DNA from 3 places in the Neorhizobium sp. LMR1-1-1.1 genome. Region 2 is predicted to be linked to each of the others. Evidence: riboswitches for the same ligand, from Rfam matches in the RefSeq annotation. Region 2 holds a riboswitch; each other region holds the start of a gene.

Region 1 (6,651 bases), on a different contig from region 2:
CAGCTGTCGTCTTTTTTGGAGAAGGGTGTGAAGGCCGCGTCGATATTGGACGACAGCCACGCCAGATCCTCGTCGGCGGCTTTGAGCATGGCGGCTTCCATCCGTCGATAGCGTGAAAGAAGCTCCCGGCCGAACTCGGTAAGGCCGGCCCCACCGCCGCTTTTTCCACCATGGCGGGTAAAGATCGAAGGTTCGCGGAACATCCGGTTAATCTCGTCCGAAAGCAGCCATGCGCGCCGGTAGGACATGCCGATCGAAGCTCCGGCGGCGCGGATGGAACCGTGTTCCTCGATCAGTTCTAGCAGTTGTGCCTTTCCCGGCCCGAGCCTGACGCCGATATCGAAATCGATGCGGATCGTGGTTTTCCGGATATGGCTCATGGGGCGATGATCACCTTGCCCGGGTTCATGATGCCGACCGGATCGAAGGAGTTCTTGATCCGGGCCATCAGTTCCATCTCGATCGGCGAGCGGATATGCGCAAGCTCGTCACGCTTCAACTGGCCGATGCCATGCTCGGCGGAAATCGATCCTCCCGCTTGGAGCACGATCGTATGGACGATCTCGTTGATCTCGCGCCAGCGGTCGAGAAACGCCTGCTTGTCGGCGCCAACGGGCTGGGAGATGTTGTAGTGGATATTGCCGTCGCCCATATGGCCGAAGGCGCAGACGCGGGCGCCAGGCATGGCCGCCAGAACCGCCTTTTCGGCCTCGGCCATGAACTGCGGGATCTTCGACACCGGCACCGACACGTCGTGCTTGATCGATCCGCCTTCCGGCTTCTGAGCGCCCGACATGCTTTCGCGCATCGTCCACAGTGCCTTCTGCTGCGCAACCGAGCTTGCGATCACCGCATCGCGCACCAGGCCGGCCTCGAAACCCTGCTCCAGCAGCGAATGGACCATGACTTCGGCAGTTTCGGCTGAATCCGAGGTCGAGATGTCGATCAGCACATACCACGGATGCGGTTCCGACAGCGGATCGCGCACGCCCTCGATATGGCGCGAGGTGAACTCGATGCCGATCCGCGGCATCAGCTCGAAACCGGTGAGCGCCATGCCGCACAGCGTCGAGGCCTTGTCGAACAGCGCGAGCGCGTCTTCGGTCGAGGCGACACCGGCAAGCGCCACCTGATGGCCGACCGGGCGGGGAAAGAGTTTCAGCACCGCGCCGGTAATGATGCCGAGCGTGCCTTCCGCGCCGATGAAGAGATCGCGCAGGTCGTAGCCGGTATTGTCCTTCTTCAGACGACGCAAGCCATCCCAGATCTCGCCGGTCGGAAGCACGACTTCCAGCCCGAGGCAGAGCTGGCGCATGTTGCCATAGGCAAGCACAGCCGTCCCCCCTGCATTGGTGGAAAGATTGCCGCCGATGCGGCAGGAGCCTTCCGACCCGAGCGAAAGCGGAAACAGCCGGTTCACCTCTTCCGCCGCCTTCTGCACATCGGCAAGGATCGCGCCGCCATCGGCAACCAGCACATTGGCCACCGGATCGACGTCGCGGATGCGGTTCATCCGGGCAAGCGATATGATGACGTCATTGCCGCCGGCGCGTGGTGTCTGTCCGCCGACAAGACCGGTATTGCCGGTCTGCGGCACGATGGCGGTGCCGGTTTCGCTGGCGAGTTTCAGGATCGCCGAGACCTCTTGCGTCGAGGCAGGCTTCAGAAGCAGCGGCGAGGAACCCTTGTAGAGACCACGATCCTCCACCAGATGCGGGGCAAGGCCTGCCGCATCGCGGATCACATTGGCATCTCCGACAATCGCGGCAAAACGGTCGATCAGTCCCGAAGCCATCTCTGAACCGGCCTTTGCGCTCTCGCCTGCTGCATTGTCCATTTTCATTCCTCTCCGTCGCGTGGTGCGGCTGCCCGTCCAAGCCTGTCATTGATCGCTTCGCCCAGTCCCTCGTTCGGGATCGGCGCAACCGCGATGCTTGAGGCACCGCTGGCATCCGCGCGCTTCAGGTATTCGAACAGGTTGGCCGCCGCCTGCGCAAGGTCGGCCGATGGGCTGAGGTCGAGATCGATCGCAGCCTTTTCCGCACCAGCAACCGGCTGGCCACCGAAACGGATCAGCGCTTCGCCCGGTTCGATTGCCGTCGCGTCGAGACGCACGGTAGCGCCCGGCGCATAATGCGAGGCGAGCATGCCCGGCGCCTCGATGATCGCGGCAGGGCCTGAGCGACGCTCAAGGTCACGCCCGGCAACATCGGCGATATGCATGGCCGCAAGACCACCGGGCCTCAGAAGCAGGATCGCGCCGGTTTCGGGATCGACGCGGATGATCGTCGACTCGACGCCGACTGGCGAAGAGCCGCCGTCGATGATCAGTTGAAGCTTGTCGCCGAGGTCGTCCATCACATGGCGTGCCGAGGTCGGGCTGATCTTGCCGGACGTGTTGGCGCTTGGTGCCGCAAGCGGCCGGCCGAAATCGCGGATCAGGTCGTTGGCAAAACCTTCCGGGCAGCGAAGCCCGACCGTTTCCAGCCCCGCGGTTGCCAGCGGATGGATGGTGCTGTCTTTCCTGAGCGGCAGGACAATGGTCAGCGGACCGGGCCAGAAGGTTTCGGCCAACTTTCTCGACGCCGGATCGAACACCGCGTACCGCTCGGCCATCTCGATATCGCAGACATGGCAGATGAGCGGATTGAACTGCGGACGCCCCTTGGTCTCGTAGATGTGCGAGATCGCATCGGCGCGCGTCGCATCCGCGGCAAGGCCGTAGACCGTTTCGGTCGGAATGGCGACGGGAAAACCGTCATTGAGCACGCGGCTTGCCTCGCTGATGGCGCGCTGGGGCTCATGGGTGATGTTTATGATTTCGGCTGTCATGCCGCTGTCAATACAGCGGAGTGCCCGTGCTTTAAAGCCTTTTGATGATTTCGCGCACTGCGGCACTGGGCGCGCCGAGCATCAGAACGTTGCGCATCGCCTCGCGCGGGCTGTTGGTCTGGAACAGAAGCCCGTTCTTGCGCCATGTCCGGTCGATCCGCGCCTGTTCGCCTGCTTCGCCTTCCACCGCGACGGCGAAATACATGCGGGAATTCCGTGGATTGATTCGGGCGAAAAACACCTCGTCGCCGCCGATCTCGGAAGAGAAGTTGGCGATGTAGAATGACCAGCTGACCATCGCATCCTGCGAAAAGAAGGTACGTGCTGCGGTCACATGGCAATAGCCCAGATGCGGGCTACCCTCCAACGTGCGGTGAAAGATGATCTTCGGCAGGTGGATAGACCGGTGAAAGCTGTTCAGCCGCTTATGCGTGGTTTCGCCGGCCGTTTCGAGCTTCTTGCCTGTCTTTTCAGCCACTTCGTCATGGGTGAGATAGCGACGTTCGTCGGGAACCCAGACAGGGCGGGAGCGTGGAATTCTGCCGGTTCGCAGGAATTCCGTATGGGCATTGCCGCTGCTTGGCGGCATCATCAAGGGCCTGGGCCTGTTGACTTCGTAATAACGGAGCTGTCCTGGCATGGTGGCGGCTCTTCCCAATGAATTTTCAAGAACACTATTAGCAAGACCTTAACAGTTGGTTTCTCCCGCAATCGGATGCTATTGCGCGATCGTCGCCAATGCAGTGGCCGATGTCGCAATGTCGTCTATGCGACAGGCCGGCGTCCCGCTTAAATATGACAAAGCTCAAGGTGCCGCCTCGCTAGGGGAAGCGGAAAATTGGGAAGCCGGCGGGTCGACGAGATCTATCCGGCGCTGCCCCCGCAACGGTGGTGGAGTTTAAGGCATGGTAGGGGGCGACCCCGGCCACTGGGACAGAGCCGAACGGCCGACCGGGAAGGTGCCATGCAGTCCTTTTGGGACAACTCCTCAGCCCGGAAACCAGCCTGAGCTTGATGACACCGGTCGCGGAGGGCGCACGGGACGGGAATTGGCTGCATTGATTGTTGCCGGCTTGTCCATGCCCTGAAGCTTGCTTGTATTGCGAGGAAGCATATGGACATTCACAATCAGGTTCTGCGGCAGCTGAAGAACCGCCGCGAAGGTTTCAGCCTGGAACAGCCCTTTTATATCGATCCCGATTATTACAAGCTCGATCTTGAGATGATCTGGTATCGCGACTGGTTGTTTGCCGGCCACGATTGCCAGATCAACAAGGCGGGCATGTATTTTACCCTGCAGGTTGGCGACTATCCGGTTCTCGTCATCCGCACGCGCGAGGGTGATATCCGCGCCTATCACAATACCTGCCGCCATCGTGGCCACCGCGTCTGCACCAAGGAAACGGGTTCTGCGACCCGCCTCGTCTGTCCCTATCACCAGTGGACCTACCAGCATGACGGCTCGCTGATGTCGGCCCGTCATATGGGCGATAATTTCGACAAGAAGCAGTTTGGATTGAAACCCGTCCACTGCCAGGTGGTTGCCGGCTACATCTTTATCTGCCTCGCAAAGGAAGCCCCGGATTTTGCTCCGGTTCGCGCAACGGTCGAGCCTTACATGGCGCCGCATCGCCTGCCCGAAACGAAGGTTGCCGCCCAGAACACGATCATCGAAAAGGGCAACTGGAAGCTCGTCTGGGAAAACAATCGCGAGTGTTATCACTGCGCCGGTAACCATCCGGAACTCTGCCGCACCTACCCGGAAGCGCCGACTGCGACCGGTGTGCAGGGCGCCGGCGACGATCCGTTCATTTCCGAACACTGGAGCCGCTGTGAAGCGGCCGGCCTGCCGAGCACGTTCAACATGTCGCCGGACGGCCAGTTCCGCGTGGCGCGCATGCCGCTGATCGAGGATGCCGAAAGCTACACGATGAACGGCCGGCCCGCAGTTCAACGGTCGCTCTCCGACGACGTGACGATTTCCCATATCGGCACGATGCTTCTGTTCCATTATCCCACCACCTGGAACCATATGCTGGTCGACCACGCGATCTCTTTCCGAGTCATCCCCGTCGGGCCGGAAGAGACGGCGGTCACCACCACATGGCTGGTCCACAAGGATGCGGTGGAAGGCGTCGATTACGATGTCGAGCAGCTGACCCATGTATGGAACATGACCAACCACCAGGACAGGCAGATCGTCGAGGAAAACGCCTTCGGCATCCGCTCTCCCGCCTATGAACCCGGCCCTTATTCCGAGGCGCATGAAGGCGGTGTGATGCAGTTCGTTGAGTGGTATTCGAACTTCATGATCGATCGCCTGCAGGGCAAGGACAGCACGCTTTACGCGGTGGCGTGATACTGAGCGCTCCTCCGCAATGTGCCGTCAGTTTGCGGAGGAGCCTGTTTTTACGCTGAGTGGGACGTACGATCACTCCCGATTAAGGCGTCGAAGGCTTGGTGTCCTTGGGTCGCAAGCCAGGCCCGAAAGGAAATGATCTCGGGGTTGATCTCGCGCATCGCAGCAAGGTCCACGTGATCCGCCAGCGGGCCGTTATCCAGGATCGCCGCAAGCTGACCAAGATCGCTATCGGCGGCCAGGACTTCAGCGGCAAAGCGGGAATAGATGACCGGACGACCGGCGGCCTCGCTGAAGATTTCCCCCAGCTGGCGCCCTGTAACCGTATCGCTCGCGATCTTAATCGTCCGTCCGCTGAACCGTATGCCATCGGCAAAGATCGCGGCGACGAATTTCCCGATGTCTTCCACGGCAATCAGTTGCATCGACTGGTCCGGCCTGAGGAAGAATGTATACCGGCCTTCTGAAAGGCCGAATGCCGGGTTGATCAGCATATCCATGAATATCATCGGTCTGATTATGGTTGCGGTGACCGGCAGCCGGCGGATATGCGCCTCGATCCGCGGCTTGGCGTCGAAACGGGCGATCCCGGTAGGTGTGTCGCCGGAACTGGCGCCCGAGGAATAGACGAGATGCGCGACGCCGCTTTCGGCCGCAAGATCGGCGATCCCGCACCCTATCCGTACCTCTTCGGTCTCTGACAGGTTGGCCGGCAATACGCTGAACACGCCATGGGCACTGTCCATCCCGGCGCGAAATGTATCGAGATCGGCAAATGATCCTTCAACCAGTTCGGCACCCGCCTGACGAAGGGCGACGGATTTGGGGGCCGCAATGTCTCGCACAATCGCGCGAACGGGCCATCTTGCCTTCAAAAGCGCTTCGGCGACCGCTCCGCCCTGCCGGCCGGTGGCGCCGAATACCAGGATTGGACGTTTGTCTTCTTTCATCTCAGAACCCTCGTGGTGAACACGGGGTCTCCATATATACTGTTGAAACACAGCCGGAAGACGGCACTATTTTCAGCCTCGGGCACACGGGTGATACTCTTGGACAATTCAGGTCAGAGCAAAACCGAAAGGCAGGTGACGCGCGATCAGGCTTTCCTGCCGCAACCTGCAAACGGAGTATGCGGGCGTCTGGGTGACAAGTGGACGGTTCAGGTCATCTGGCGCCTCTCGCTTGCAGAGGGTCGAAGGCTCCGTTTTTCGCATCTGAAAAGGGAAATCGACGGCATCACGCAGCGCATGCTGACACTGACGCTACGCGGCCTGGAACGCGACGGTTTCGTCATGCGACACTATTTTCCCGAGGTGCCGCCGCGCGTCGAATACGAGCTGACCGAATTGGGGGCCGGCATACTGGCGTCTCTTCAGGCCCTGAATTTCTGGATCAGGGACAACTTCTCTCGCATCGAGGAAAACCGGCGCGTTTACGACGAAGCCGGCGAATAGGGCATC
Region 2 (6,651 bases):
CGATGGTTCAGGGCGGCATATGGGTGATCCTGCTGTTTGCAGCCTTCTATTTCGCCGTACGCATCGTCTCGCGCTCGGGCCGCGCGCTTCGCCCGCGTGAAGACATGCCGTCGGCACTGCGCATGAACCGCCATGCGATCTACATTTTTCTCGCCGGCATCGTCATGACCTTTTTGGGCGGCGTACCTGCAATGGTCGGCGCCACAATCTGCGGTACCTTCGGCGCAGGTTTCCTGATGTCGGGTTTCGCCGCCATCCATTTCCGCAGTCAGGGCAAGGACTGGCGCCTGCCGGTCCTCGTGCTCGCATACCTCTCCTCCATGCTCGTCATTCCTGCCTTCGCGATCCTCGCTTTCGGTCTCACGGACACCCGCCGGACCATTGCGCTGACGCCGGCAAAGGGCGGCACGGATCAGAACACAACCAATCCAGACAATTGAGAACTAGAAAGGAACTCCAACATGCAAGTCATCCTGCTTGAACGCGTACCGAAGCTCGGCCAGATGGGCGAAACCGTAAAGGTTCGCGACGGTTACGCTCGTAACTTCCTGCTGCCGCAGGGCAAGGCACTTCGCTCCAACGAAGCCAACAAGAAGCGCTTCGAAAACGAGCGCGCAACGCTCGAAGCCCGTAACCTCGAGCGCAAGGGCGAAGCCCAGACGGTTGCCGACGCACTCGCCGGCAAGACCTTCGTCATCGTTCGTTCGGCTGGCGAAACCGGTCAGCTCTACGGTTCTGTTGCTGCTCGCGACGTCATGGACGCACTGGCTGCAGAAGGCTTCAACGTCGGCCGCAACCAGGTCGACCTGAACCACCCGATCAAGGCTATCGGCCTGCACGAAGTAACGCTCCACCTGCATTCAGAAGTCGAGATCCAGATCTCGGTCAACGTTGCACGTTCGGCTGAAGAAGCTGAGCGTCAGGCACAGGGCGAAAGCCTCACCTCCGCTGACGCCATCTACGGCGTTGACGAAGACGCACTGCGCCCGGAAGACTTCTTCGATCCGGAAGCTGACCGCGACGGCGACGAAGAATAATAGACCTCTCGCAGATTCGTCTGTGACAGCGCCCGGCCTCACGAAGGCCGGGCGTTTTTTTGTCTCTTTTTGCGGGTAAGATGGCGTTTGCTCCGGTGAGTCGCGACCCGTTCGCACCACTCCTGCGACGTCGGCCCGAATGAGGCACAGTCAACCGGATTTGTCGCTTCATTACGTTTTTTGTTTCGCGTAAATGACGCCCGCTGTGGATATCTGTGGGTAACATCCGAAGGCAAAATGCACGGTTTCGGTGCGGTCCAGTTATCACTAGAACCGAGGCCTTGAACGGACAGGACGGGTAGAAGATCATGAACGAAGTTCCGCGCAACATGGGGTCGCTCAGCAACAAGGATGCAGCGCCGCACTATCGCGAGGCGCCGAACAATATCGAGGCGGAACAGGCGCTGCTCGGCGCGATCCTGGTCAACAACGACGCCTATTACCGCGTCTCGGACTTCTTGAAGCCGCCGCATCTCTACGAACCGCTGCATCGCAAGATTTACGAGGTTGCCGGCGACATCATCCGTATGGGCAAGACAGCCAACCCGATCACGCTGAAGACCTTTCTTCCGGCCGATGACAAGGTGGGTGACCTGACTGTTGCGCAGTATCTCGCACGTCTTGCCGCCGATGCCGTCTCTATCATCAATGCGGAAGACTACGGTCGGGCGATCTACGACCTGGCGCTTCGCCGGGCGCTGATCACCATTGGCGAAGATGTCGTCAACATCGCCTATGATGCGCCGCTCGACATGCCGCCGCAAAGCCAGATCGAGGATACCGAACGCCGTCTTTTCGAACTGGCGGAAACCGGCCGTTACGACGGCGGTTTCCAATCGTTCAACGACGCGGTGGCGATCGCCATCGACATGGCGGGGCAGGCATTCGAGCGCGACGGCCAGCTTTCCGGTATTTCTACCGGCATCATGTCGCTCGACGGCAAGATGGGCGGCTTGCAGCGCTCCGACTTGATCGTGCTCGCAGGACGCCCCGGTATGGGCAAGACCTCGCTTGCCACCAATATCGCCTACAACATCGCGGCCGCCTACGAGCAGGAAATCGCCCCCGATGGCTCGTTCAAGGCCAAGAATGGCGGTGTCGTCGGCTTCTACTCGCTCGAAATGTCGTCGGAACAGCTCGCCACCCGTATCATCTCCGAGCAGACGGAAGTTTCGTCGTCAAAGATCCGTCGCGGTGACATTACCGAGGCCGACTTCGAAAAGCTGGTCGCCTGCAGCCAAATGATGCAGAAGGTGCCGCTGTTTATCGACCAGACCGGTGGTATCTCGATCGCCCAGCTATCGGCGCGCGCCCGCCGCCTGAAGCGCCAGCGCGGCCTCGATTGCCTGGTGGTCGACTATATCCAGCTGATGACCGGTTCGGGCAAGTCGGGTGAAAACCGCGTGCAGGAAATCACCCAGATCACCACGGGTCTGAAGGCGCTCGGCAAGGAACTCAACGTGCCGATCATCGCGCTGTCACAGCTGTCGCGCGGTGTCGAAAGCCGTGAAGACAAACGCCCGCAGCTTTCCGACCTTCGCGAATCAGGCTCGATCGAGCAGGACGCCGACGTCGTGCTCTTCGTGTTCCGTGAGGAATATTATGTAAAGAACATGGAGCCCCGCGACTTGGCCGATCCGAAATACCCGGAATGGGAAGCACATATGGAGCGCGTCAAGGGTACGGCCGACGTCATCATCGCCAAGCAGCGTCACGGACCGACCGGCACGGTCAAGCTCGCCTTCCAGTCCGAATTCACGCGCTTTGCGGACCTCGCCGAGCCGAGCTTCACGCAATACGAAGAACCGTGATCGAACAGCCTCGCCGGCAGTACACCGGCGAGGCTGAGAGTCGCGGGCTAACTCAGGCCGCGTTGTAAAGCCGTCGCGTAACGAAGCCTGAACCGTTCAGAGCATTCAGGGTCTTGGCGATGGCAAGTACGGCCAGGTCCGCCAGCGGCTCGATCAGCACGACCGACATATAGGCAATACCGAACGTGCCGATCGCCACAAGATTTTCGCTTGCGAAACCGGCACCATAAAAGGCCCAGAAAGCCACCCAGGCGACGACACCGGCCTGATAGGCGGTCGATAGCTGGAGCGCCTGCCTATAGGTGAGATCGACATAGGCCGTGCCTGGCGAAATGATACGATCCGCCAGCGCTTTCACCGCAAACAACGGCACCAGCAGCGTCGTGACGTTCATTCCAAACTGCGGCAGGTCTGCCGGCGCGAAGAACATTCCCTGGATCATCAGACCGAGCGCCAGCCCGATTGCCGCCGGCGCTGCGCCGAACAGCAGAAACAGCGTCGAGCCGAGAATGAAATGGACCTCGGATACGCCGACTGCGTAATGCGGCAGAAGCTCAAAGAAAGAGAAGACAGCCGCTGCAGTAACTGCAGTGCGCGAGACCAAGGAGACAAGCCCCTGTTGCCGGATCGTGTCTCGCACCAGCTTCAACGTAAAAAGTCCCGCCCCTGCTGCAGTGGCATAGCTCAGAATGATTTTGGCCCCGTCTACGAGGCCCGGTTCGATATGCATGTGCGCTCCTGTCCGTCACACCCGACGGTCGTTGATTGATAAGATGCACACGGTCGGTCTCCTGACTCGCGGGTCGATGCCTTGTCGAACCTTCCCATGGCGCGAGGCCACAGTGGTGTTTCGCAAAGCTCGCCGCTCACAGTCGCGGGGGCGGTCGGGTTCAACAGATGCTGCCCTTATTCCCATGCGGTCAACGGATGTCGGCCGCACCATGTGCGGGAATGAGGTAGCAATTTCCCGCAGAGGCAGCAAACAACAGCAGCCGAAATCGCACCGATCTAGCGCTGTCATAGGGTCGCATGCAGCAAGACGGGATCATAGGTGTTGCTGCGTGCACTCCTGGGCCTTCAGCCATTTGCGAATGCGCGCTCTTGCATTGGCATAGGGCGATGCGGTGTTGAACTGGATCATGCGCCCCTTGGTCCATTTGCCGTACCAGCCTTTGCCGTAAAGCTCGTCATTTGACCGGTTGCTGATTGTCGAGACCAGCTGCTCCCTCACCGTCCTCAGTCGTTCCAACCGCTCGGGCCAGTCCAGTGCGTCATGGTCTGCGTAGAATTTTTGAGCAAGCGGCCCTAGTTCGTTCCACTTGAACCCGGTCTCCGGAAAATCGATCGCCTCACCCCGGTCATCCCGATCTAGCCATTTCAGCACCAGTTCGTTCCAGCCGATCAGGTATGCGACGAGATCCGCCGGGCTCATCATCGAGCCTGCCATGTGGCCCTGCATGGATGCCTCCCTCGCCCGGGGCCCTGGAACGCGGGCAAGATCGTCCCAAAGCCTGTTGAAGGTCGTGGAGACCGCCGCAAGAAGTTCCTGCCTGGAACCGGGTACAGCCATGGAGTGCCTTCGGATGCTGTTCAAATACAGCGTCTAAACTACGCCTCTATCCACGGGATATGAAGCCGTCCGGCTGTCGCAGCCGGGCACCGACCCTAGGATTGCTGCACAATTATTGTGGTGTCAAAAGCCTGTACGGAGAACCTTATTCTTTACCCGCGGCCTTTTTCCAGCCGGCAAAAAGGTTAGGATCGGCCACTCCGATTTTCAAAAGCATATTCAGTTGAGACCGCCATGACAGAACAGACCGATTTTGACAGCGACGAAACCTATCTGGATGATTTCGATATCGCGCCCGTGAGATTGACGGTCGATCTCGGCGCACTCGTCGACAACTGGAAGGAAATGGCACGCCGCTCTGGAAGGGCTTCAACCGCCGCAGTCGTCAAGGCGGATGCCTATGGTCTGGGGCTCGAGGACTGCGGTACGGCGCTCTATGAAGCCGGCGCACGGGATTTCTTCGTTGCCGCGGTGCAGGAAGGCGTAACCTTGCGCACCTATGCACCGGATGCCCGCATCTATGTGCTTTCCGGCATATGGCCGGGCCAGGAACGGATGTTTTACGAAAACGATCTGGTCCCGGTGATCATCTCCGAAGAACAGCTGGCCTTCTGGATGTCGGCCACGGCCGAACATGGCGACCATCCTTGTGCGCTGCATATCGATACCGGCTTCAACCGGCTTGGCCTTCCCGCGGAAGAAGCGATCGCCTTTGCCGAGGATGTCTCGCGGCCGGCAAGTTTCTCACCCGTTCTCGTTATGTCGCATCTTCACAGCGGCGATTCGCCAGCCTCGCCGCTCAACCGATCACAGCTTGAGTCTTTCCAACGGGTTGCGGCGGCTTTCGAAGGCGTTCCGACAAGTCTGTCTGCTTCCGCCGGCATCTTTCTCGGCCCCGAATACCATTTCGATCTCACCCGTCCTGGAATTGCCGCCTATGGCGGTGAAGCGGTCAACGGTATGCAGGCGCTGAAACCCGTGGCAAAGGCGGAAGCACGCATCATCCAGATCCGCGATGCGCCGTCCGGTTCGACCGTCAGCTACGGCGCCACCCATCAGCTCTCGCGCAACAGCAGGCTTGCCGTTGTGTCGGCCGGTTATGCCGACGGCTACCTGCGTTCGCTGTCCGGTTCCGGCGTACCGCTTCGGGCTGGCGGCGCACCCGGCGCCTTCGGCTTCATCGCCAACAGGCGCGTGCCCGTGATCGGCCGGGTCACGATGGATCTGACGATCTTCGACGTGACCGACGTACCCGAAAACGAAATCCGCACCGGTGACTATATCGAACTGTTCGGCCCGAACATCGCACTCGACGACACCGCACGCGCCGGCGGCACGATCGGTTACGAACTTCTGACCGCGCTCGGGCTGCGTTATGAACGGCGCTACATTTATCCGGACGATTGATATCACCGCCGTCTTGTCATCACCTGCCAGTTTCGCTTAAAAGGCCATTGGTTCCGCTTTTGTTCTTGCGGGTATCCGAGATATTGAAGGCGGCGATCAAATCTATGGCAAAAACCAAAACCCAATTCGTGTGCCAGAACTGCGGCACGGTGCATAGCCGCTGGGCCGGCAAGTGCGACGGCTGCGGCGAGTGGAACACGATCGTCGAGGAAGACCCGATGGGCGGCATCGGCGGCGGTCCCGGCAAGGCACCGAAGAAGGGCCGTGCCGTTGCGTTGACCACGCTGTCGGGCGAAACCGAACAGGCACCGCGTATCTTTACCGGCATTTCCGAACTCGACCGCGCCACCGGTGGCGGTTTCGTGCGTGGGTCTGCGGTGCTGATCGGCGGCGACCCCGGCATCGGCAAATCGACGCTGCTGATGCAGGCGGCAGCAGCACTTTCACGCCGCGGCCACCGGATCATCTATGTCTCGGGCGAAGAGGCGGTTGCCCAGGTGCGCCTGCGCGCCCAGCGCCTCGGTGCGGCGGATTCGGACGTGCTGCTTGCTGCGGAAACCAATGTGGAAGACATCCTTGCCACGATTTCCGAAGGCAAGCGCCCCGATCTGGTGATCATCGATTCCATCCAGACGCTGTGGAGCGATACGGCAGATTCGGCCCCCGGCACCGTCACCCAGGTGCGCACCGGCGTGCAGGCGATGATCCGCTTTGCAAAGCAGACGGGTGCCGCCATGGTTCTCGTCGGCCATGTGACGAAGGAAGGCCAGATCGCCGGTCCGCGCGTCGTCGAGCACATGGTCGATGCCGTGCTTTATTTCGAGGG
Region 3 (6,651 bases), on a different contig from region 2:
GAGGCGGCGGCCAGCCGCTCGTCGCGCATGCTGCATTCGCCGGGCAGCATGGCGAGCGCTATCTTCCGGCGTTTCGCCAGCCGCGACAGTTCCTCGACGCCATAGGCCCAGCGGTCGTAACCGCCGAGAATGCGCACGAGGATGACCTTTGCGTGAGCCGCCGTCTTTTCCAGCCACAGGTCGACGGACATCGGATGGCGCAGGTCGGAGAGGTTGGTGAGGGCGAGCGACGGGCTGTTGGTGTTGCCCGAGGCTTTACCCCCCTCTGCCCTACCGGGCATCTCCCTCGCAGGAGGGGAGATCGACTCGCGGCGAGGTTCCGCCCTATTCAATTGTTGAGGATTTAGCGGTGTTGCTACGTCTTGCTGATCTCCCCCCTTCTGGGGGAGATGGCTGGCAGGCAAGAGGGGGGTATCAAGGCCACGAGCCTCAGCCGTATTCCACGCGCCACGGTCAACCGCCTCCCAAGCCGCCGCAATCCCGTTCAGATCGCTGCCGGAAAAGGACAGAACCACCACATCGGCCGGTGACTGGTTGAGGTCTACCGGTTCTATAAGGTCGTCGAGCGACGACGATGTGGTGGCGAGTATGTGCATCCTTTTCCTCGGCCGGTGGCTCTTATGCCGCCAGCATTTTTTCGATCGCGGCGCGGTCGATGCCTTTTTCGCCGATCACGACGAGGCGGCTCTGGCGGTTTTCGCCAGGTGCCCAGGCGCGGTCGAAATAGTGGTTCACGCGCGATCCTACCGCCTGAACCTGCAGGCGCATCGGCTTGTTCGCGACGTCGACAAAGCCCTTTATGCGCAGCACGTTTTCCGCTTCCGCGGTCGCCGAAATACGGGCAGCCAGCGCTTCGGGGTCGGTTACCGAGGCCAGATCAATAACGAAACTGTCGAAATCGTCGTGGTCGTGGTCGAGTTCGTCGTCATGATGGGTCTTGCGGTTCTCGATATCGTCCTCGACGGCAAGGCCAAGGCCGATCAGAACGCTGGGATCAACCGCACCATTTGCAGCCGGTACGATTCTCACGGCACGCGGCAGATGCGCCTGAACTCGGCCCTTGGCGGCTGCAAGCGAAGCCTGATCGAGAAGGTCGGTCTTGGTCAGCACGATCATGTCGGCACAGGCGACTTGGTCCTCGAACACTTCTTCGACCGGATCGTCATGATCGATCGAGCTATCGGTCTGGCGCTGGGCTTCGAGCGCATCGTGGTCATCGGCAACGCGGCCTTCGGCCAGTGCTACACCATCAACGACCGCAATCACGGCATCTACTGTCACACGCGCCTTCACGGCCGGCCACTGAAACGCCTGTACGAGCGGCTTCGGCAGAGCAAGACCGGAAGTCTCGATCAGGATATGGTCAACGCGCGGCTCGCGGGCGAGAATCTGGTCGATCGCCGGCACGAAATCGTCTGCCACCGTGCAGCAGATACAGCCATTGGCCAGTTCGATGATGTTGTCGTTCGGGCAGCTCTCGATGCCGCAGCCTTTCAGCACCTCGCCATCGATGCCGACATCGCCGAATTCGTTGACGATGATCGCCAGCCGCTTGCCGTCCAGCTTTTCGATCAGGTTGCGGATCAGCGTGGTCTTGCCGGCGCCGAGAAAGCCGGTAACGACGGTGCAGGGAACCTTATCGAACTTAGGGGCGAAGTTTTCGCTCATGAAGGCATGTCCTCGTGGTGATGAAAGGGTGGGATACGGGCCGTCATGCCTTTTCCACGAAGGCACATCGGGCGGCCGCGAAGGGGCAGGAAACCGCGCTCGTCTTCGGCCAGCATCATCGCGCCGGTGACGATGTCGTCGGCATTTTCGGTGGAGAGGTGGCCAAAGACATAGGACCAGCCGGAACGGTGGTTGAAGGCCGCACTCGGGCTCTTATCGCAATTGGCAAGGCAGGTGACCGGCTTGACGGTAAGGGGCTTGCCCTCAGCTGCCAGTTTCAGCGCTTCGATCAGGCCGATACCGGGGCGGGCCTCGCTGTCCGTCGCCTCGCGGCAATTGGTGCAGACGAAGATCGTCACGTCGACGTTGCCGGCATTGCCGCCGACGGTCGTTCCGGTTTCGTCTTTTCGCGCATCATCTGTCATCAGGCCGCACTACCGCCGGGTTACTCAAGTCGGGGTGCGGAACAGGAAAGCCAAGCCATCCTGCAGCGATGATTGAAGCCTTTGCCGGAGCACCCCGCCCGGAAAAGCACGATTTTCAAACGGCAGGTCTCCTGGCTCGCGGGTCGTCACCATCCGCCTGCCTTCCCAGAAGGGTCCATGGCCGGACCTCTCCAGTGGCGTCTCTGGCGTGATGGCTCGCCGCACACAGTTGCGGGGGCAGCCGCGGCATTGGACGTTTTATCGGTCCGCACCGCATTCTCTCTTAGCCCCTGCCGTTGCCGGCAAGGGACCGTCGTGGCGCTCAAGTAAGCGTTCCGCGGTCAAACTGTCAATGTCGCAAAGGCGATTGCCGATAGAACCGAATTGACTATAGTGGATCTGTCTTTGGTGCCCGGAAGGGTTACTCAAGGGAATGCGGTGCGACGATCTTTCGTCAAACCCGCGGCTGCCCCCGCAACTGTAAGCGGAAAGCCTTTGCCCAAAACGGCCATCCGGTCGTCAAGCCACTGGAGCAATCCCTTTACGGATTGAACTGGGAAGGCGGGTGAAGGCGCCCGATCCGCGAGCCAGGAGACCTGCCAGAGACATTCGGCAATGGTAACAGCCCTCGGGTGGAGGGCAGAAAGACGAAGTCCATGGTTACGAATTCTGCTGCAGCCGCAGCCAGCGTTTCCGCATCAAAAATCATTCCTCTCGGCATGTCGGCCCTTCTTGGCCTGTTCATGGTCGGTTTCGTCGGCTTTTCGCATCTGGAAGTCGTACATAACGCCGCTCACGATACGCGCCATTCGCTGGCCTTCCCCTGCCACTAAGAGGAATTTCAAAATGTCGTTGTTTCGTAACATCGTCCTTGCGGCGGTGGTCGCCGGGTTATTGTCCGGCCTGCTGATGACCGTGATGCAGAGTTTTTCCACCGTGCCGCTGATCCTGCAGGCGGAAACTTTTGAAAATGCCGGTGGCGAAGAGGCCGGACACAGCCATTCGCATGACGCAGCGCCTGCCATCGGTGCGGCCCAACCAGCTGCCGCCGATCACCATCATGACGAAGAAGCGTGGGCGCCTGCCGATGGTTTCGAGCGTTTCATCTATACCGCTTCGGCCGATGTGCTCGCCGCCATCGGTTTTGCGCTCGTCGCAATAGCATTTGCCGAAGCGCTCGGCGGCTTTGGCGGCTGGCGCGGCGGTTTGATGTTCGGCATTGCCGGCTTCCTCACCGTCAGCCTTGCGCCGGGTCTCGGCCTGCCACCGGAACTTCCGGGCATGCCTGCCGCCGAACTCGGTCCGCGTCAGCTCTGGTGGGTCTCGACCGCTATCTGCACCGCTGCCGGCCTCGGTCTTCTTGCCTATACCCGTTCCGCCTTGCTGGCGGCTCTGGCGATCGTGCTTCTCGTTGCGCCGCATCTGGTTGGCGCGCCGCTTCCGCCAAGCCATGAAACGGCGGTGCCTGTCGAACTCCATGCCCGGTTCGTCAACGCCGTTTATGCCACAAATCTGATCTTCTGGGCGGTTCTCGGTGTTGCCGCTGCTGTGCTAAGGCAGAAGTTCCGCAGCGGAGAACAAGTTTCTCCGGTAACCGAAAGGGAGCTTGCAGCGCGTTGAAAAATATCGATGAAACCGCCGAGGAGCGTCATCGCGCCAAGATGGCGAACCGCAAGGCGGTTCAGGATGCAGAAGTCGCCGAGAAGACCCTGGAAAAGGGTCTTCTCATCGTCCATACCGGTCCCGGCAAGGGCAAGTCGACGGCGGCCTTCGGGCTTGCGCTACGCATGCTCGGCAACAACCGTCGTGTCGGTATCGTGCAGTTCATCAAGGGCGCATGGTCGACCGGCGAACAGCCGGCGCTTGCCGTGTTCGGCGATCGCGTCGTCTGGCATACGATGGGCGAGGGGTTCACCTGGGAAACCCAGGACCTCAAACGCGATATCGCGGCCGCGAACAAGGCCTGGGAGAAGGCACTCAAGTTGATGGCGGACGAGACGATCGGGCTGGTCATCCTCGATGAACTCAATATCGCACTTCGCTACGACTATCTTGATCTGGAAAAGGTCGTCGCCGCCTTCCAGGCCAGACGCCCTGACCTGCATGTTGTCGTCACCGGCCGCAACGCGAAACCGGCCTTGATAGAGGCGGCTGATCTGGTGACGGAGATGTCTCTGGTCAAACATCACTTCAAGGCGGGTGTCAAAGCCCAGGCCGGCATCGAGTTCTAGATCATGGTCGCTCGCTCGCTGATGTTCCAGGGAACGGGCTCCGACGTGGGCAAGTCGCTGGTCGTGGCCGGCCTTGCCCGCGCCTTCACTTTGCGCGGCCTGAGCGTCGCGCCGTTCAAGCCGCAGAACATGTCGAACAATGCTGCGGTCACCGCGGATGGCGGCGAAATCGGCCGGGCGCAGGCGCTGCAGGCGCGCGCGGCCGGCATGCCGCTCAGCGTGCATATGAACCCGGTGCTTCTGAAACCGCAGAGCGATATCGGCTCTCAGGTCGTGGTGCAGGGGCGTGTCGAGGGTAATGCCAAGGCATCCGAATATCAGCACCTGAAGCCCCGACTGCTTTCGCGCGTGCTCGAAAGCTTCGAGATCCTGCGCGCCAAGGCTGATCTGGTTTTGGTCGAGGGAGCCGGCAGCGCTTCGGAAATCAACCTGCGCCAGAACGATATCGCCAATATGGGTTTTGCCCGCGCGGCCGATGTGCCGGTGGTGCTGATCGGCGATATCGATCGCGGCGGCGTCATCGCCAGTATTGCCGGCACCAAGCTGGTCATCGATGCCGATGATGCGGCGATGATCCGCGGTTTCATCGTCAACCGGTTTCGTGGCGATCCGGCGCTGTTTGCCGAAGGCATGGATCTGATTGCCCGATTCACGGGCTGGCAATCGATCGGGCTCCTGCCGCATTTTGCCGATGCGGCACTTTTGCCGGCCGAAGATGCGCTGGGCCTTTCCCAGTCCTTTGCTCGCAAGCCGGGCGCGAAAATTCGAATCGCGGTGCCGATCCTACCGCATATTTCCAATTTCGACGATCTCGACCCGCTGGAAGCCGAGCAGGATGTGGAACTGATCCGCGTCCGTCGCGGCGAAGCCATTCCCGGTGATTGCGATCTCGTGCTGCTGGTCGGCTCCAAGGCTACGATTTCGGATCTTGCGGCGTTGCGCCAAGCCGGGTTCGATGTAGATATCGCCGCCCATCATCGCCGCGGCGGGCGGGTGCTCGGTTTGTGCGGCGGTTATCAGATGCTCGGCAAACGGCTTTCCGATCCGGAAGGGACTGAAGGTCCACCCGGCTCAGTCGATGGACTCGGCCTGCTCAATGTCGAAACCGTTCTTTCCGGCGCCAAGCGGCTTGAAGCAGTTTCGGGTTCTAGTTTCGATGGTGTTTCCTTTGCCGGCTACGAAATGCATATCGGTCGCACAGCCGGCGCGGATTGTGCCCGGCCGTTCTCGACGATCGGTGGTCAAGCGGAAGGGGCATCCTCCGCGGATGGCCGGGTCGTCGGCACTTACGTCCACGGGTTGTTTTCCGACGACAGGCAGCGGTCAGCCTGGCTCACCCGTCTTGGCGGTTCGTCTTCAGGCCTCGATTACGAGGCGAATGTCGATGCCATTCTCGATCGTCTCGCCGCCCATATGGAACGGTATCTCGATCTCAGCGGGTTGCTCAGACTTGCCACATGAGGACCGCCAGGACGCCGAAAAGGCCGATCAGCAGCATGTCGGCAATGCGGGCGATCTTCAGCGCGTCGTAGATATCCTCATAGACCAGTTCGCTGCGGCCGCCTTCGCCCATATAGCTCGCCTCGATCATCTCGCCGCCATAACTGCGCGGGCCGGCAAGCGCTATTCCCAAGGCACCTGCCATCGCAGCTTCAGGCCAGCCGGCATTGGGCGATCGATGGTTCTTGGCATCGCGGCGGATCGCCCTGATGGCATTGCTTGGCGAGGCATCGCGAACAAAAAGCGCGGCAACCACGAAAAGCGCTGCCGTGAGGCGCGAGGCAGGCAGGTTGACGAGGTCGTCGAAACGGGCGGCCGCCCAGCCGAAAGCTTCGTGGCGCGGCGAGCGGTGGCCGATCATGCTGTCGGCGGTATTGGCTGCCTTGTATGCCGCACCGGCGGGCAGGCCGCCGATCCCCATCCAGAAGGCCGGCGCGACCACGCCATCGGAAAAATTCTCGGCGAGGCTTTCGATCGCCGCCCGGCAAACTGCCGCTTCGTCCAATTGTTCGACATCGCGGCCGACAATTCTGGAGACGGCCGCCCGTCCCGCCGGCAAGCCATGGTGCTTGAGCGAGGAAGCGACATCGCGCACATGCCGCTCGAGACTCTTCTGGGCCGGGAGGCTCGCAGCGACAAGAATGAGCAGGATCGGACCCAGCGGGATAACAAGCAGCACATCCTGCAGGACCGCAGAGACAAGAATGACAATCGCCATCAGAACGGCGAGTGCCTGGATCCCCATGCGTTTTCGCGTGGCAAAGTCATCCGCCTCGCGGTTCCATCGGGTGTCGAGTTGCGATATCAGCCGGCCGATCCACGTGACG

Evidence for each region. A riboswitch is a leader RNA that binds a small molecule or an ion and turns the genes downstream of it on or off. The one in region 2 is predicted to bind cobalamin.
Region 1: linked by a shared signal. The riboswitch ahead of MRBLMR1_RS16680 (aromatic ring-hydroxylating oxygenase subunit alpha) and the one ahead of MRBLMR1_RS23845 (energy-coupling factor ABC transporter permease) in region 2 are both predicted to bind cobalamin.
Region 3: linked by a shared signal. The riboswitch ahead of MRBLMR1_RS29000 (DUF1636 domain-containing protein) and the one ahead of MRBLMR1_RS23845 (energy-coupling factor ABC transporter permease) in region 2 are both predicted to bind cobalamin.

What each region holds. Positions count from the first base shown of each region.
Region 1 is NZ_JBEGHE010000025.1:736,500-743,150, forward strand. Features, by position in the region: gene MRBLMR1_RS16660 (winged helix-turn-helix domain-containing protein) at 1-380, opposite strand, end outside; gene MRBLMR1_RS16665 (FAD-binding oxidoreductase) at 377-1,837, opposite strand; gene MRBLMR1_RS16670 (L-threonylcarbamoyladenylate synthase) at 1,840-2,832, opposite strand; gene MRBLMR1_RS16675 (DUF6656 family protein) at 2,864-3,472, opposite strand; cobalamin riboswitch at 3,623-3,855, shown strand; gene MRBLMR1_RS16680 (aromatic ring-hydroxylating oxygenase subunit alpha) at 3,947-5,191, shown strand; gene MRBLMR1_RS16685 (NmrA/HSCARG family protein) at 5,242-6,141, opposite strand; gene MRBLMR1_RS16690 (winged helix-turn-helix transcriptional regulator) at 6,232-6,645, shown strand.
Region 2 is NZ_JBEGHE010000047.1:120,619-127,269, reverse strand. Features, by position in the region: gene MRBLMR1_RS23860 (YybS family protein) at 1-440, shown strand, start outside; gene rplI (50S ribosomal protein L9) at 462-1,037, shown strand; gene MRBLMR1_RS23850 (replicative DNA helicase) at 1,346-2,848, shown strand; gene MRBLMR1_RS23845 (energy-coupling factor ABC transporter permease) at 2,901-3,578, opposite strand; cobalamin riboswitch at 3,613-3,807, opposite strand; gene MRBLMR1_RS23840 (ClbS/DfsB family four-helix bundle protein) at 3,894-4,418, opposite strand; gene alr (alanine racemase) at 4,653-5,825, shown strand; gene radA (DNA repair protein RadA) at 5,930-6,651, shown strand, end outside.
Region 3 is NZ_JBEGHE010000080.1:162,543-169,193, forward strand. Features, by position in the region: gene cobN (cobaltochelatase subunit CobN) at 1-596, opposite strand, end outside; gene cobW (cobalamin biosynthesis protein CobW) at 619-1,668, opposite strand; gene MRBLMR1_RS29000 (DUF1636 domain-containing protein) at 1,665-2,093, opposite strand; cobalamin riboswitch at 2,198-2,423, opposite strand; cobalamin riboswitch at 2,483-2,711, shown strand; gene MRBLMR1_RS29005 (CbtB domain-containing protein) at 2,750-2,926, shown strand; gene MRBLMR1_RS29010 (CbtA family protein) at 2,940-3,713, shown strand; gene cobO (cob(I)yrinic acid a,c-diamide adenosyltransferase) at 3,710-4,324, shown strand; gene MRBLMR1_RS29020 (cobyric acid synthase) at 4,328-5,785, shown strand; gene cbiB (adenosylcobinamide-phosphate synthase CbiB) at 5,769-6,651, opposite strand, start outside.